Regions from separate parts of the Microbacterium sp. NPDC056234 genome, predicted to be linked through region 1. Evidence: predicted binding sites of a transcription regulator. Region 1 holds the regulator's gene; the other holds the start of a gene.
The links. Region 1 encodes LexA, which represses DNA repair genes until DNA is damaged. Its sites were predicted from a motif close to TCGAACANNTGTTCGA; they were not measured.
Positions count from the first base shown of each region.

Region 2: the regulator LexA is predicted to act here: its motif matches at 4,009-4,024, upstream of ACFCYE_RS12505 (DUF222 domain-containing protein).

Region 1 is NZ_JBHJTE010000004.1:347,544-355,092, forward strand. Features, by position in the region: gene metE (5-methyltetrahydropteroyltriglutamate--homocysteine S-methyltransferase) at 1-1,052, shown strand, start outside; gene lexA (transcriptional repressor LexA) at 1,113-1,799, opposite strand; gene ACFCYE_RS13590 (LysM peptidoglycan-binding domain-containing protein) at 2,082-2,441, shown strand; gene ACFCYE_RS13595 (histidinol-phosphate transaminase) at 2,487-3,578, shown strand; gene hisB (imidazoleglycerol-phosphate dehydratase HisB) at 3,575-4,174, shown strand; gene hisH (imidazole glycerol phosphate synthase subunit HisH) at 4,171-4,803, shown strand; gene ACFCYE_RS13610 (AAA family ATPase) at 4,833-5,969, opposite strand; gene priA (bifunctional 1-(5-phosphoribosyl)-5-((5-phosphoribosylamino)methylideneamino)imidazole-4-carboxamide isomerase/phosphoribosylanthranilate isomerase PriA) at 6,068-6,814, shown strand; gene ACFCYE_RS13620 (SseB family protein) at 6,798-7,549, shown strand, end outside.
Region 2 is NZ_JBHJTE010000004.1:115,402-122,950, forward strand. Features, by position in the region: gene ACFCYE_RS12480 (FAD-dependent monooxygenase) at 1-780, shown strand, start outside; gene ACFCYE_RS12485 (VOC family protein) at 866-1,252, shown strand; gene ACFCYE_RS12490 (TfoX/Sxy family protein) at 1,281-1,625, shown strand; gene ACFCYE_RS12495 (cupin domain-containing protein) at 1,675-1,929, shown strand; gene ACFCYE_RS12500 (RidA family protein) at 1,980-2,387, opposite strand; gene ACFCYE_RS12505 (DUF222 domain-containing protein) at 2,496-3,971, opposite strand; gene ACFCYE_RS12510 (Cmx/CmrA family chloramphenicol efflux MFS transporter) at 4,236-5,408, shown strand; gene ACFCYE_RS12515 (alpha/beta fold hydrolase) at 5,432-6,241, opposite strand; gene ACFCYE_RS12520 (NUDIX hydrolase) at 6,238-6,678, opposite strand; gene ACFCYE_RS12525 (Na+/H+ antiporter) at 6,808-7,549, shown strand, end outside.

The DNA.
Region 1 (7,549 bases):
CGTACGCGGAGCGCGAGGCCGCGCAGGAAGAGGCGCTCGGCCTTCCGGCACTTCCTCTGACGACGATCGGCTCGTTCCCGCAGACCGGCGACATCCGCCGTGCCCGCGCGCGCTTCACGCGCGGCGAGATCACCGAGGCGGAGTACGAGGAGTTCCTACGGGCCGAGATCGACAGCGTCGTGGCTCTGCAGGAGGAGCTCGGCCTCGACGTCCTCGTGCACGGCGAGCCCGAGCGCAATGACATGGTCCAGTACTTCGCCGAGAACCTGGACGGCTTCGCCGTGACGGAGAACGGCTGGGTGCAGTCGTACGGATCGCGCGCGACCCGCCCGTCGATCCTCTGGGGCGACGTGTCACGACCCGCCCCCATCACGGTGGATTGGTCGACGTACGCGCAGGGCCGCACGTCCAAGCACATGAAGGGCATGCTGACCGGACCTGTCACGATTCTGGCCTGGTCGTTCGTCCGCGACGACCAGCCGCTGGGGGAGACGGCCAACCAGGTCGCGCTCGCGCTGCGTGAGGAGATCACCGACCTCGAGTCCGCCGGCATCGAGATCATCCAGGTCGACGAGCCGGCGCTGCGCGAGCTGCTGCCGCTCAAGCAGGCCGATCAGCCGGCGTACCTGAAGTGGTCGGTGGACTCGTTCCGCCTGGCCACCGGCGGTGCCGTCGCGGCGACCCAGATCCACACGCACCTCTGCTACTCGGAGTTCGGCGTCGTGATCGACGCGATCCGCGCTCTCGACGCCGATGTGACCTCGATCGAGGCGGCGCGCAGCCGGATGGACGTCGTCGACGACATCTCCGCGGTCGGCTTCGACCACGGCATCGGCCCCGGAGTGTACGACATCCACTCGCCGCGCGTTCCGTCCACGGACGAGATCGAGGCGCTCCTGCGCCGTGCGGCGGCGGAGATTCCGAACCGCCAGCTGTGGGTCAACCCGGACTGCGGTCTGAAGACCCGCGGATACGACGAGACCACCGCGTCACTGCGCAACATCGTCGAGGCCACCCGTCGCGTCCGCGAGGACGTGTCTGTCGCCGTCTGATCCGGTCGACACAGCAGAACGGCCGCTCCCGATCGGGAGCGGCCGTTCTCGTCCGCGGGATCACACCGCGCGCAGCACCGCCACGACCTTGCCGAGCACTGTGGCGTCATCGCCGGGGATCGGCTCGAACGCCGAGTTGCGGGGGAGCAGCCAGGTGTGGCCGTCGCGCCGACGGAACGTCTTCACCGTGGCCTCGTCGTCGAGCATGGCGGCGACGATCTCGCCGTTCTCGGCCGTGTTCTGGGTGCGCACCACGACCCAGTCGCCGTCGCAGATGGCGGCGTCGATCATCGATTCGCCGGTGACCTTGAGCATGAACAGGTCGCCCTTGCCGACGAGCTGCCGCGGCAGCGGGAAGATCTCCTCGACCTGCTGCTCGGCCGTGATCGGGACACCGGCGGCGATCTGACCGACGAGCGGGACGAGAGCGGCGTCTCCGACCGGAGGGGCAGTGTCAGCGGGGTTCTCGGTGCCGGAGCCCGGCAGATCGATGAGCACCTCCATGGCGCGCGTCTTGCCCGGATCGCGCCGCAGATAGCCGCTGAGCTCCAACTGGCCGAGCTGGTGCGTGACGCTGGACAGCGACTTCAAGCCGACGGCGTCGCCGATCTCGCGCATGCTCGGCGGGTACCCGTGCCGCGCGATGGAGGTCTGGATCACCTCGAGGATCGCCATCTGCTTGGCGCTGAGGCTCTTGCGTCGACGAGTGCGCGGTGCCTCGCTGCCGGTGGCTGTTGCGTCGCTCATGGCTGCTCCTTCGTTCGCCGTCCGGTGCCCCAGCGTCGATGTCGGAGGCCCGTGGTGAGGTGTCGTTAGCGAAACCGTATCCGAGATCCTGCAGTCGGGGAAGATCTGTTCGAGCGTGTCGGAGTATTCGATGATCCGGTTTCGAAAAAGGCTTGACAGGTATTCGAAATCGAATATACATTCGGTACGTAGCTTCGCATTCTCCACTCCCGGCCGAGTGGTGAATGCGAACGCTACGCCAAAGTCTCCCGATCGGGAGAGGAAGCACGAGGAGCAGCGATCATGAGCAGCATCACCGTCACCGCACCGTCCGTTCGCCCGTCCGCGGCAGCCACTCGGCTGCGTCTGACGACGAGGGGCCGTCGCGTGCTGCTGGCGCTCGCTGCGCTTCCGCTCGCGATCGGCCTGGCCTTCGCGGCTCTCAGCGGCGGGTCGGCGTACGCCGGCGGCGAGGAGGTCTCGACGTCGTTCGAGACGGTGACGGTGGTCCCGGGTGACACGCTGTGGTCGATCGCCGAGGACATCGCTCCCGACGCGGATCCCCGTGAGGTCATCCAGGCGCTGCAGCAGCTGAACCTGCTCGACGGCGGCATGCTGATGATCGGCGAAGAGCTCGCGATCCCGGCGGCGTACGCCGGTTGATACGGTCGGTCATTCGGCGTCGCCCCCGCGGAGGCCCTCGGTAGCATGGGACGGGTGACCTCCCTCGAAGATCTCCCTCTCCGCAACGACCTGCGCGGCTTGACGCCGTATGGCGCTCCACAGGCGCCGCTCCCGGTCGCTCTGAACGTCAACGAGAACACTCATCCGGTTCCGGATGCTGTGGCCAGTGACATCCTCGACGACATCGCGGTCGCTCTGCGCGATGTGAATCGCTATCCCGACCGCGAGTTCACCGCATTGCGCGAGGGATTCGCCCACTACCTGGGGCACGAACTGTCTGCGGACCAGATCTGGGCGGGCAACGGATCGAATGAGGTGCTCCAGCACATCGCACAGGCATTCGGCGGGCCGGGGCGCACCGCATTCGGATTCGCACCGACCTATTCGATGTATCCGCTCATCACTCAGGGCACCGGATCCACCTGGGTCGCCGGGACCCGTCAGCCGGACTACACGCTCACCGCGGAAGAGGCGGTCGAGCAGGTGCTCGCCGTCGACCCCGACATCATCCTGCTGTGCTCGCCGAACAACCCCACCGGCACACCGCTCGGTCTGGACGTCGTCGAAGCCGTCTACGAAGCGTCGCGAGGCATCGTCGTGGTCGATGAGGCGTACCAGGAGTTCGCGCCGCGCGACGCGCCGTCCGCACTGACTCTGCTCGACGGCCGCCCGCGTCTCGCCATCTCGCGCACGATGAGCAAGGCGTTCGCCTTCGCGGGTGCCCGGGTGGGCTACCTCGCTGCGGATCCCGCATTCATCGACGCTCTGCGTCTGGTGCGGCTGCCGTACCACCTGAGCGCTCTCACGCAGGCGGCAGCTGTCGCGGCCCTGCGCAACGCCGACACCATGCTGGCGATGGTCGACGAGATCGTCGAGCAGCGCGACCGGATCACGGCGACCCTCGAAGCCCTGGGATACGCACCGCACGCCTCGTGGTCGAACTTCGTGCTGTTCGGAGGCGTGGCGGACCCGAAGGCCACCTGGGAGTCGCTCTACAACAAGGGGATCCTTGTGCGCGATGTGGGCATTCCAGGACACCTGCGGGTCACGGCCGGTACCGAGGCGGAGACCACGGCGTTCCTGGATGCTCTGGCGTCGATAGAATCGGCCTCATGAGCCGCACCGCCAGCCGCACCCGAAGCACGTCCGAGTCATCCGTCGAGCTCGAGGTGAACCTGGACGGCTCCGGTAACAGCCACATCGACACATCGGTGCCGTTCTTCGACCACATGCTGACGGCGTTCGCGAAGCACTCGCTCACCGACCTCACCGTTCGGGCCTCCGGGGACACGAACATCGACGCGCACCACACGGTGGAGGACGTCTCGATCGTGCTCGGTCAGACGATCCGCGAAGCGCTCGGCGACAAGTCGGGCATCTCGCGCTACGGCGACGCACTGGTTCCGCTGGACGAAGCCCTCGCCCAGGCAGTGGTCGACATCAGCGGCCGCCCCTATCTCGTGCACACCGGTGAACCGGCCGGCTTCGAGCACCATCTCATCGGCGGCCACTTCACGGGATCGCTCGTGCGCCACGCTTTCGAAGCGATCACGTTCAATGCCGGCCTCACGGTCCACGTGCGAGTGCTGGGCGGCCGCGACCCGCACCACATCGCCGAGGCCGAGTTCAAGGCGTTCGCCCGTGCGTTCCGGCAGGCGAAGGCCCTCGACCCTCTCGTGACCGGCATCCCGTCCACCAAGGGCGCGCTGTGAGCCGCCGTCGCGTCGCGGTCTTCGACTACGAGTCCGGCAACGTCCATTCCGCCGTCAAGGCACTCATCGCAGCCGGCGCAGATGCGGTGCTCACCGGCGACCGGTCGGAAGCGCTGGACGCGGACGGTCTCGTCGTGCCGGGTGTCGGAGCCTTCTCCGCGGTGCGCCAGGCCCTGGCGGCGCATGGCGGCGACGAGATCATCGAGCGCCGCCTTGCCGGCGGACGTGCCGTGCTCGGTATCTGCGTCGGCATGCAGGTGCTGTTCGAGCACGGTGTGGAGCGCGGCAACGACACGGAAGGGCTGGGGGAGTGGCCGGGCGCGGTCACAGAACTCGACGCCCCCGTCCTGCCGCACATGGGCTGGAACACCGTGACGCCGGACGAGGGCAGCGTCCTCTTCCGGGGCATCGAAGACGAGCGCTTCTACTTCGTGCACTCGTTCGCCGCCCAGCACTGGGAGCTCGACGTCATGCCGCCGTTCCCGGAGCCCGCGTTGACCTGGACGACGTACGGTTCGCCGTTCCTCGCTGCCGTCGAGAACGGGCCGCTGTCAGCGACGCAGTTCCACCCCGAGAAGTCGGGTGAGGCAGGTATCCAGCTGCTGCGCAACTGGGTCGGCACGCTCTGACCCGACTCCGACGGTCGGCTTCGTCTGCGTCAGAACCCGCGGGCGACGGATGCGGCGGCCGTGAGCCACGCCCTCTGCGTGCGCTTCGCGAGCCCTCCGTACCGCAGGTGACCGTCCACGATCTCGTGATCGAATGGAATCGAGACGACGTCGCGGGCGAGTGAGCGGTACCCCTCGACGACGTGATCGACATCGGCGGGGGTCGCTTTGGGATCCGCCTGCGACACGACGACGACCGACCGTCGTGCGAGTCGTGCGGAGCGCTCATCGCGGTCTTCGAGCGCCTCCAGGAGGAGCGCGCCGGCCTCGGCGTGGTCATCGCGAGTCGTGGTGGCCACGACGATCTGATCGGCATGGTCGATCATGCGCAACCACATCGGGTCGGACTCGTCGTTTCCTGAGTCGATGATGATCAGCCGGTAGAACTTGGCCGCGACGGCATGGATCGCGTCGACGTCCTCCGGGTTCAGTCGATTCTCGTGAGCGAGACGGATCGGCTTCGACCGCAGCACGTCGTACTTCTCACGCGGCTGATGGTGCACGAAATGCGCGAGGTCCGCGGACTGAGCGCCGGTTCCGAGCAGGCGCTCGGCTTCGGGAAGCATCTCCAGCAGCGTGCGGTCGTGGGGACCGGCTTCCGTGCGCCACCCGAGGGTGCCCCGCGTCTGGTTGTTGTCCCACGCGAGAACGCCGGCGCCGCCGAAGCGGGCGAACACCGCGGCCAGCAGGATCGTCGTCGGCGTCTTTCCCGCGCCGCCCTTGCCGTTCACGACAGCGATCGTCCGCGGGCCTGGCCAATGCTGACTCACGGCCACTTCGTCGTCGCGGACGGACTGCTCGGCTGCGCTCGGCGGCACCTTGAAGCCGAGCCGGTTCAGCGCACCACGGGCACCCTCGCGTGCTGGCTCCTCGGGGCGTTCGCTCTGCAGGAACGACTGCCGTTCACGCATCTCGCGCCGAGTGCGCGGGTCCTGTGCCGTGGGCTCAGAGGCGTTCGCCTGCGGGGCGCTCGAACTGCGGTGATACTGCGGCACGACGTCGGGCTCGACCGGCAGCAGTGGCGGCGCCGGGTTCGTCGGAACCGACTGAATCAACGGCATCGACTGATCGATGCCGTTCGCAGGCGCGGCGCTTGCGGGCTGGGGGTCGTTCGGAGCTCCGGTCATCGTCGTTGAGCCTACCGGCATTTGGGCTTCAACCGAACGCCGAGTACCCTCGGTTCTCGTGCCCGCGAACGGTGCGCATCCATCCACCCGAGGACGACATGAACGACTTCGCGTCAACCCCCAGCCTGACCCTTCTCCCGGCCGTCGACGTCGCCGGCGGCAAGGCGGTGCGTCTCACCCAGGGCGAGGCGGGCAGCGAGACCAGCTACGGCGACCCGCTGGATGCCGCGGGCGAGTGGGTGGATCAGGGTGCCCAGTGGATCCACCTCGTCGATCTCGACGCCGCTTTCGGGCGTGGCTCGAACGCCGGGATCCTCCGCAAGGTCATCAAGCAGTTCCGCAGTGTGAACGTCGAGCTCTCCGGCGGCATCCGCGATGACGCGAGTCTCGAAGCAGCGCTCGAGACAGGTGCTTCGCGCATCAACCTCGGCACCGCCGCACTGGAGAACCCGGAGTGGGCGGCCGACGTCATCAGCCGTTACGGCGAGGCCGTCGCCGTCGGCCTGGACGTGCGGGGCACGACGCTCGCCGCACGCGGATGGACCAAGGAGGGCGGCGACCTCTGGGAGGTCCTCGACCGACTCGAGGAAGCCGGTTGCAGCCGTTACGTCGTCACCGATGTGACGAAGGACGGCACGCTGCGCGGACCGAACCTCGAACTGCTGCGCGAGGTCACCTCGCGCACACCGAAGCCCGTCGTCGCCTCCGGTGGCATCGCCAATCTCGACGATATCGCCGCTCTGCGCGAGCTCGTGCCGCTCGGCGTCGAGGGCGCGATCGTCGGCAAGGCGCTCTACGCCGGCGCGTTCACGCTGGCAGAGGCACTGGATGTCGCAGGGGACTGATTCCTGCGATCACGGGACGCCCGCTGATCCGCCGACTCCGCTGGGAGACGGCGATTCCGCCGGGGTCCCGTGGGAGGGGCGCAGCTTCCAGGCGAACCCCCACGCGGCGGACGACGGATCTGCCGACCCCGCACTGCTGGACGCACTGCTGCGCTTTCGCGCCGGTGAGGCCGGCCAGGTCGCCGTCGTCGATGCGTTCCGTTCCGCCCGCGTGCTGATCCCCCTGATCGCCGAGAAGGGGGAGGAGGGGATCGCTCCTTCGGGACTCGCGGTCGACAAGACGCAGGAGTTGTCCATCGTGACGGTCGCTGCGCCGGACGGTCGCCGCGTGCAGCCGGTCTTCTCGTCGGTGCAGGCGATGCAGCGCTGGGATGCCTCAGCCCGTCCGATCCCGGTCGAGGCTGTGCGGGCCGCGCTGGCCGCATCGGCGGAGGACACGGACCTGATCGTGCTGGACCCGACCAGCGACACCGAGTTCGTCCTCCGTCGTCCTGCCGTGTGGGCGGTCGCGCAGGGGCACGCCTGGGAGCCGAGCTTCCTCTCGCCCGAGGTCTTCTCCGCCCTGCAGGAGAGCGTCGCCCACGAGCTGGCTGTCATCGATGTCGCCGTCGCCGCCGGTGACCCCGACGCGCGCCTTCGCGGTCCGGAGCTCGTGGTGATCCTCGAGCTTGTGGACGGTCTGGAGCGCGAAGTGCTGGATGCCGTCCTCGCTCGCCTCGCGCAGCGCTGGGCCGG
Region 2 (7,549 bases), 230 kb from region 1:
TTCAACCTGGGGTGGAAGCTCGGTGCCGTGCTCACCGGGCGCTCGCCCGAGTCGCTGCTGGCGACGTACGGTGCGGAGCGGCGGCCCGTGGCGCAGCAGCTGATCGACTTCGACCGGGAGTGGTCGGCGCTGATGGCCCGCAAGCCCGAGGAGATCTCGGATCCGAACGATCTGGCGACGTACTACCTTGCGACGGCGGAGTTCCCGTCCGGGTTCATGACGCAGTACACACCGTCGATGATCACCGGGCCGGATGCGCATCAGTCGCTCGCCGTCGGGTTCCCGCTCGGCAAGCGCTTCAAATCCGCCGAAGTGGTGCGCGTGTGCGATGGAAACGTCGTGCACCTCGGCCACCACGCCAGGGCGGATGGCCGTTGGCGTGTCTACGCGTTCGGGGACCAGGACGGTTCGGCTTTGTCTGCCTGGGCGACCGGCGCCGCCTCGGTCTTCGCGCGCTTCACTCCATCGGATGCCGACGTCGACGCCGTCTTCGACGTCAAGGCGGTGTACCAGCAGTCCTTCGAAGAGGTCGACGTTCCGTCGGTGCCGGCACTGTTCCAACCGAGGACCGGTCCGCTCGGGTTGACGGACTGGGAGAAGGTGTACGCGGCGGGGCCGTCGAAGTGGACGTCGACCGACATCTTCTCGGTGCGCGAACTGTCACGGGACGGCGTCGTGGTCGTGGTGCGCCCGGACCAGTACGTGGCGGCGATCCTGCCACTGGAGGGTGTGGAGGAACTGGCGGAGTTCCTCGAGGGCGCGTTCGTGCCGGCGGACTGAGGATCGGGTGGCAGGGGTGGCGCATGTCGGAGGCGGGCCCTACCTTGGACTCGGGCGGGACGGTCTCGCCGTGGAGGTGTGCACTATGGATTGGAAGATCGAGCTGATCTTCGTGCCGGTGAGCGACGTCGACCGGGCGAAGGACTTCTACGTCAAGATCGGCTTCAACCCCGACCACGATCACCAGGTGAACGATGAACTCCGGTTCGTGCAGATGACCCCGCCTGGGTCGGCCTGCTCGATCGCGTTCGGCACAGGGATCGGTGGCAGATTGACGCCGGGCCAGCAGGATTCGATCCAGGTCGTCGTTCCCGATGCGGATGCCGCGCTCGCGCAGCTTCGCGACGCAGGCGTCGAGGCGAAGGGCGTCGACGAGCAGGCGTGGGGCCGCTTCGTCACGTTCGACGATCCGGACGGCAACAGCTGGACGCTGCAGGAGCTGCCCGACTACTCGGCGGCGAATCAGGGCTGACGCGGATCGGACGAGCACCGTGAGTGCGATGACGCCGGAGCAGGCTGCGTTGATCGAGCGCCTCCGCAGCCTGCTCGCCGCGGAGCCCACCATGCGCGAGGTGTCGATGTTCGGCGGCAGATCGATCATGGTGAACGAGAAGATGGTCGTCGCCGCACAGCGAGATGGGGCGCTGCTGGTGCGCATCGCGGCCGAGCGGCACGACGCCCTGCTCGCCGAGCCGGGTGCCGCGCAGGCCGAGATGGGGGCGGGGCGCGACATGGGCCCCGGCTGGATCGAGGTCGAGGCTTCCACCATCGCGGGCGATGACCGGCTGGCGTTCTGGATCGCCGCGGCGATGGAGCACCACCGTGCGATGACGGACTCGCTGTAGCGGCCCGGGACGCGGTGGTGGTCATGAAGGGTCCTTCGCTCGCGTCGGGATGGTCGGCAGCGACGATGCGACCCCAGACCTGCGCTCCCATGAAGGGTTCGACTGGGCCTACGTGCTGAACGGCACCCTCCGCCTGGTGCTCGGTGACCAAGATCTGCTGTTGCAGGCGGGTCAGGCTGTCGAGTTCGACACCCGCACCCCGCACTGGTTCGGGGCTACCAGCGCCGGCCCGGTCGAGTACCTCAGCCGTGTCGGGCGCCAAGGCCAGCGCGACCATGTGCACGCTTCTGTCGGCGGCCACTAGCGGGCCGTCCATCGCAGGAGGGCGTTGACGGGCCCGACGCGATCGCTTGTTCAGTCTTGAACGGCGGCGACTGCCTCGATCTCGACTAGCTGGTCGTCGTAACCGAGAACTGTGACACCAAGGAGCGTGCTCGGCACATCGTGACCAGCGAACGCATCTCGCACGACGTCCCAAGCTGTGACGAGATCCGATTGCCGCGCCGACGCAACAAGAACGCGAGTGCTGATGACGTCGCTGATGTCAGCGCCTGCCTCGGCAAGAGCGACAGTCATGTTCTCGATGCACTTCGTCGCCTGAGCTGCGAAGTCTCCGACTCCAGCCGTGGACCCGTCTTCATTCAGAGGGCAGGACCCAGCGAGGAAGATCAACCGCGCCTCCGCCGGAGCCGTCGCGGCGTACGCGTACTCGGCGGCATCGGTGAGGGAAGACGAGCGAATCAGAGTTATCGCACTGGGCACGATGTACCTTCCTGATCAGGGATCGTTGTCTCATCCTTCCACGCACGTCGTCGGTTCCGAGAAGGCCACCGACGATCGGCTGGCAGCTGTGCGCTTGAACGTCGCGTGCTATCCGCCGACCCACTCGGGGAGGAGGGGTCGTGGGGTGCGCCATCTCTGTTCGGGGTCCCACCAGGCTGGCCCGCGGATCTGGGGTGTGCTGTCGGTCATGCGGATGTGCCAGCCGGAGTGGTTGATGGTGCGGTGGTGCCAGTAGCACAGCGGGACGCCGTTGCTGGTGCTGGTGGGTCCGCCGTGGGAGTGTTCGTGGACGTGGTGGATTTCGCACCAGGTTGCGGGGACGTGGCAGCCGGGGATGAGGCATTCTTTGTCGCGCAGGATGATGGCGCGGCGTTGGTGGGCGTTGAAGATGCGGTCGGTGGTGGTAATGCCCACGATGCGGCCCTCGTCGAACAGGACTCGTTGGATCATTGCCTGGCAGGCCAGGTGCGCGGCGACCGAGGAGGGGACGGGGGCGTCGATGCCGGCGATGTGCGCCCACCCGGTGCCGTGGGCGAAATCGTCGGCGTCGATCTGCACGACCAGTGTCGGTGCGGCGCCGCCGAGAGAGGGCATGTCGTCGTGGCGGGCGGCGATGCCGAGCGCTGCGGCGAGGGCGTCGTGCTGTTTCTGCGGCCGGGTGCGGGGGTCGATCACGTTTCGGGGGTCGGTGTTGAACGGGTCCTCCGGCGCACCGGAGTCGCCGCCGGTGGTGTCGGTGAAGGCCACGCCCAGGTCGACCGGTCCGGCGGTTTTCGGGTTGGTCTGGGCGTCGATGATGAGTTTCAGTTGTGCGAACGCTTCGGGCAGCAGGGCACCGCGGATCGGGTAGACGCCGTCGCGGAGCCGCCCGAACGTCAGCGACCGGTTCAGTGCGGCCTGCGCCTCGGAGGGTGCGGGCCCGTCCGGGTCCAGATAGGTGGCGATCAGCTGCGCGAACTGCCGCAGATCATCCGGCGTCGCCGCCGGCCCCGCACCCGCGTTCTCGTTGGCCGCGTCGTCCGTGCCATCGACACCCGCACCGTCGACCCCGCGGGCGCAGGCGGCGAGTTCGGCATCGGCGCGCAGCCGGTCCGCCCCGGTGATGCGGTCGCGGGTGCGGTCGATGGGGTCGGTCGCGGCGAGCAGCCCGGCGATGCCGATCGCACCGTCCAGCATCGCCTCGCGCAGCGCGGGCGACCGCGCGGGGAGGGGCGCCCCGGTGGTGAGTGAGACGTCGCGGTGCACGGCGCCGGCGGCTTTCACGATCCGCCCGGCCCCGGTCGCGTCGACGCGCAGTGCGCGTTGGAGCAGTTCGTTCATGTTCCGGCATCCGAACACGGCCGGGAACGTCGGCACCCCCGACCCGGCGGGGCGGGTGTCGACCGATGCGACCGTCTCGACGACCAGAGCGTCCAGGCGTCGGTGGGCCTCGCCCGCGAGGCGGAGCACGTCCATCTTCTCCGCGTCCGACATGCCGCCCAGCCCTGCGGATCGCACCGCGCTCTCGATCGTGAGATCGAGGTCGGAAACGACCCGATCAAGAACCGCCGCGGTGCTGTTCATAACTACTATTGAACACCGAATCACTGACACTCATGCCTCGAACATCTTTTCTGTGGAAAACTTCCGACACCCGGGGTCTGAGGTAGCGTTCTGTGTCATGTCGAGTCCTGAATCAGACAGGTCAGGGGCTGCCGGTCACACCGCCAGCCCCCTGAACCGCTGATCCCGGCGCCCGCTCCCGTGCGGGCGTGATCCGGCGTACTCCGGCTGCTGGCCGTGGTGACGAGAAGAACCCTTTCCTGACCTCGCACCTCGGAGTATTCGATGCCTCTTCCCCTCTATCTGCTCGCCCTGGCGGTCTTCGTCATGGGCACTTCGGAATTCATGCTCGCGGGGCTCGTCCCCGCCGTCGCGACAGACCTCGACGTGTCGATCGGCGCCGCCGGCCTGCTGACCTCGGCATTCGCCGTCGGCATGGTCGTCGGCGCGCCGCTGATGGCGGCTTTCGCGCGACGCTGGCCGCCGCGGAGCACCCTGCTGCTGTGTCTGCTCGTCTTCGCCGGATGCCACGTGGCCGGCGCGCTGACGCCGGACTTCTCCATCCTGCTCGCCACCCGTGCGGTCAGCGCTGTGGCCACCGCCGGTTTCCTGGCCGTCGCATTGAGTACCGCGACGGCGCTCGTGCCGCCCGACCGGAAGGGACGAGCACTGTCGATCCTGCTCTCCGGCACGACGATCGCGACCGTCGCCGGCGTGCCGGCCGGAGCGCTTCTCGGCGACGCGCTCGGCTGGCGCGCGACCTTCTGGGCGATCGCGCTCTTGTGCCTTCCCGCCGCTCTCGGCGTCATCCTCGGCATCCCGAACGGGCGCCGGTCACCGGGCCACGGCACGCCGACTCTCCGCGCCGAGCTCGGCGCTCTGACCTCGCCGCGGCTCATCCTCGCCATGCTGCTGGGCGCCATGATCAACGGCGGCACATTCGCCGTGCTCACGTTTCTGGCGCCCATCGTGACGGAAACCGCCGAACTGGCTGACGGCTGGGTGCCCGTCGTCCTCGTGGTGTTCGGCGTCGGCTCGTTCCTCGGCGTGACGATCGCCGGTCGACTGTCGGACCGCCGGCCCGGGCTCGTGCTGGCAGTCGGGGGACCGCTGCTTCTGGCGGGCTGGGTCGTGCTCGCGCTGGCGGCGTCGAGTCCGGTGCTGCTGATCGCCATGGTCCTGGTTCAGGGAATGCTGTCGTTCGGCGTCGGCAGCACGCTGATCGCGCGGGTGCTGTACGCGGCTACGGACGCGCCCACCATGGCCGGCTCGTACGCCACAGCGGCTCTGAACATCGGGGCCGTTGTCGGGCCCGTGCTCGGAGCCATCGTGCTCGCCGACGGACGGCCTCCGACGGCACCGATCTGGGTCGCCGGGATGCTGGTCACGATCGCTCTCGCCCTCATCGGCGCGACCGGCTTCCCCCGCGACAGGCCGGTCGCTCACGCGGCACGCTGACGATGCGGCGGCTCGCGACACCCCTATGCGCCGTCGCGAGCCGCCGCCCGCCACTCCTCGACGACCTCCAGCAGGATCCGCGAACTCGCCTCCGGTGCATCCCACGTGACGATGTGCCCGGCATCCGGGACGACATGCTCCGTGACGCCCTCCGCGTGTGCCCAGCGGGGCATCGCGCTCGCGATGTTCCCCGTGCGATCCAGCGCGCCGCGCACGAGAGCCAGCCGAACCGGCGTGCGATACGTGGCGTCGGGGTCGACGAACGACACTGTGGCGCGCCAGACGTCCAGGAACACGGACTTGGGCATCCGGGCGAACGTCGCCTCGGTCCGTGCGATCGCGTCCGCTGTGACCGCCGAGGCTCGCGCCATGAGGCCAGGAAGCCGTCGTGCGGGAACGAGCGCCAGCGACGGAGCGGCGAGCCGGAGGGCGAGGCGCTCCCACCAGGCGAGTGGTCCCGCGTTCCAGGTCGAGTCCATCACGACCAGGCCTGCGGCCCGGTGCGGATTCGCACGCACGAACGCCTGAACGAGGTTGCCCCCGAGGGAGTGCCCCACGAGAACCGCGCGGTCCACCCGGCGGTCATCCAGCAGCGCGGTCAGATCGCTGAGCGCGTCGGATGCCGTGAAGCGCGACGCCGCGGCGAGCCTCGATTCGCCGTGACCAGGAAGGTCCCAGGTGATGACCCGGAAACCCGCTCCCGTGAGTGCCGCCGCCTGAGCATCGAACATCGTCCGGTCCATCCCCGCCCCATGGCAGAGCACGACGGCGACGCCCGTGCCGCCGGAGTCCTCGAACGCGATCTCGGCGTGCGGACGGAGCAGGATCGTCATGAATTCGTGCCCACCAGAGCGAACAATGCCTCAGGGGCGCCTGCGGGGAACAGGGGCCGCTCGCCGTCGCGCAGGTCGTCGATGGGCACCCACCTCACGGGGGAGCCCTCGTCGAGGACGTGCAGTTCGGCATCCAGTGGAATCTGGTCGAGCGAAGCGCCGTCGACGGCGAAGACGTGGGCGATCTCGTGACCCTCCTCGCCCTCATAGGTGAAGATGTTCTCCGCAACGGCCAGCAGTCGAGAACCGTCCAGCGCGACGCCCAGCTCCTCCTTGAACTCTCGGCGCAGGGCCTCGTCGGCGCGCTCGCCGAACTCGATGCCGCCGCCGATCGCGCGGTAGAAATCGCGACCGATCGAGCGGTCCCGACCGGACAGGACGAGCACGTGGCCGTGCTTCACGGGCAGGCCGACACTGATGTTACGGATCCGAGGCACCCGGCCAGCCTAACCGCGCCGGGGATCGGCCCCAGGATCGGGGTGCGGGGGAATACGCTGGCGTCGACGGGCGCTGTGTCCTGAGCAGGTTCGCGGACCGTCGCGTGGCGGCAGAAGTGGTGGGGTCAGATGGAAGGTCTCGAGATCACGGTCCTGCTCGGGCTGACGATCCTGGTGGGAACGATGCTGGCGCCTCGCCTGCGTCTTGCGCTGCCGCTCGTACTGGTGGTGTTCGGCCTGCTGCTGGGGTTCGTCCCGGCTCTGCGCGAGGTGCAGCTTCCGCCGGAGACCGTGCTGCTCCTGTTCCTCCCCGTGATGCTCTTCTGGGAGAGCCTCACCACCTCGTTGCGGTCGATCCGTCGGGACTTCCGATACATCCTTCCGATGAGCACACTGCTCGTGGTCGCCTCGGCCTTCGCGGTCGCCGGCGTGGCCGTGCTGTTCGGGATGCCGTGGGAGATCGCCCTCATCCTCGGTGCCGCCGTCGCGCCGCCGGATGCCACAGCCGTCGCCGCGCTCGGACGACTCCTTCCGCGCCGCAGCTTCATGAAGCTGAAAGCCGAGAGCCTCACGAACGACGGCACGGCCCTCGTCCTGTACGCGATCGCGGTATCTCTGGCGGTCGGCGGCCAGGTGACGCCGCTGTCTGTCACGTGGACGGTCATCGTCTCGTACGTCGGGGGCATCGCGACCGGTGTCGTCGTAATGGCGGTGGCATGGGCGGTGCTCAGCCGCGTGCGGACGACGATCACGATCAACGTCGCGATGCTGCTCGTGCCGTTCACCGCCTTCCTGATCGCGGAGATGATGCATGCCTCAGGGGTGCTCGCTGTCGTGGTCGCGGGATTGATCGCGGCCTACATCAGCCCAC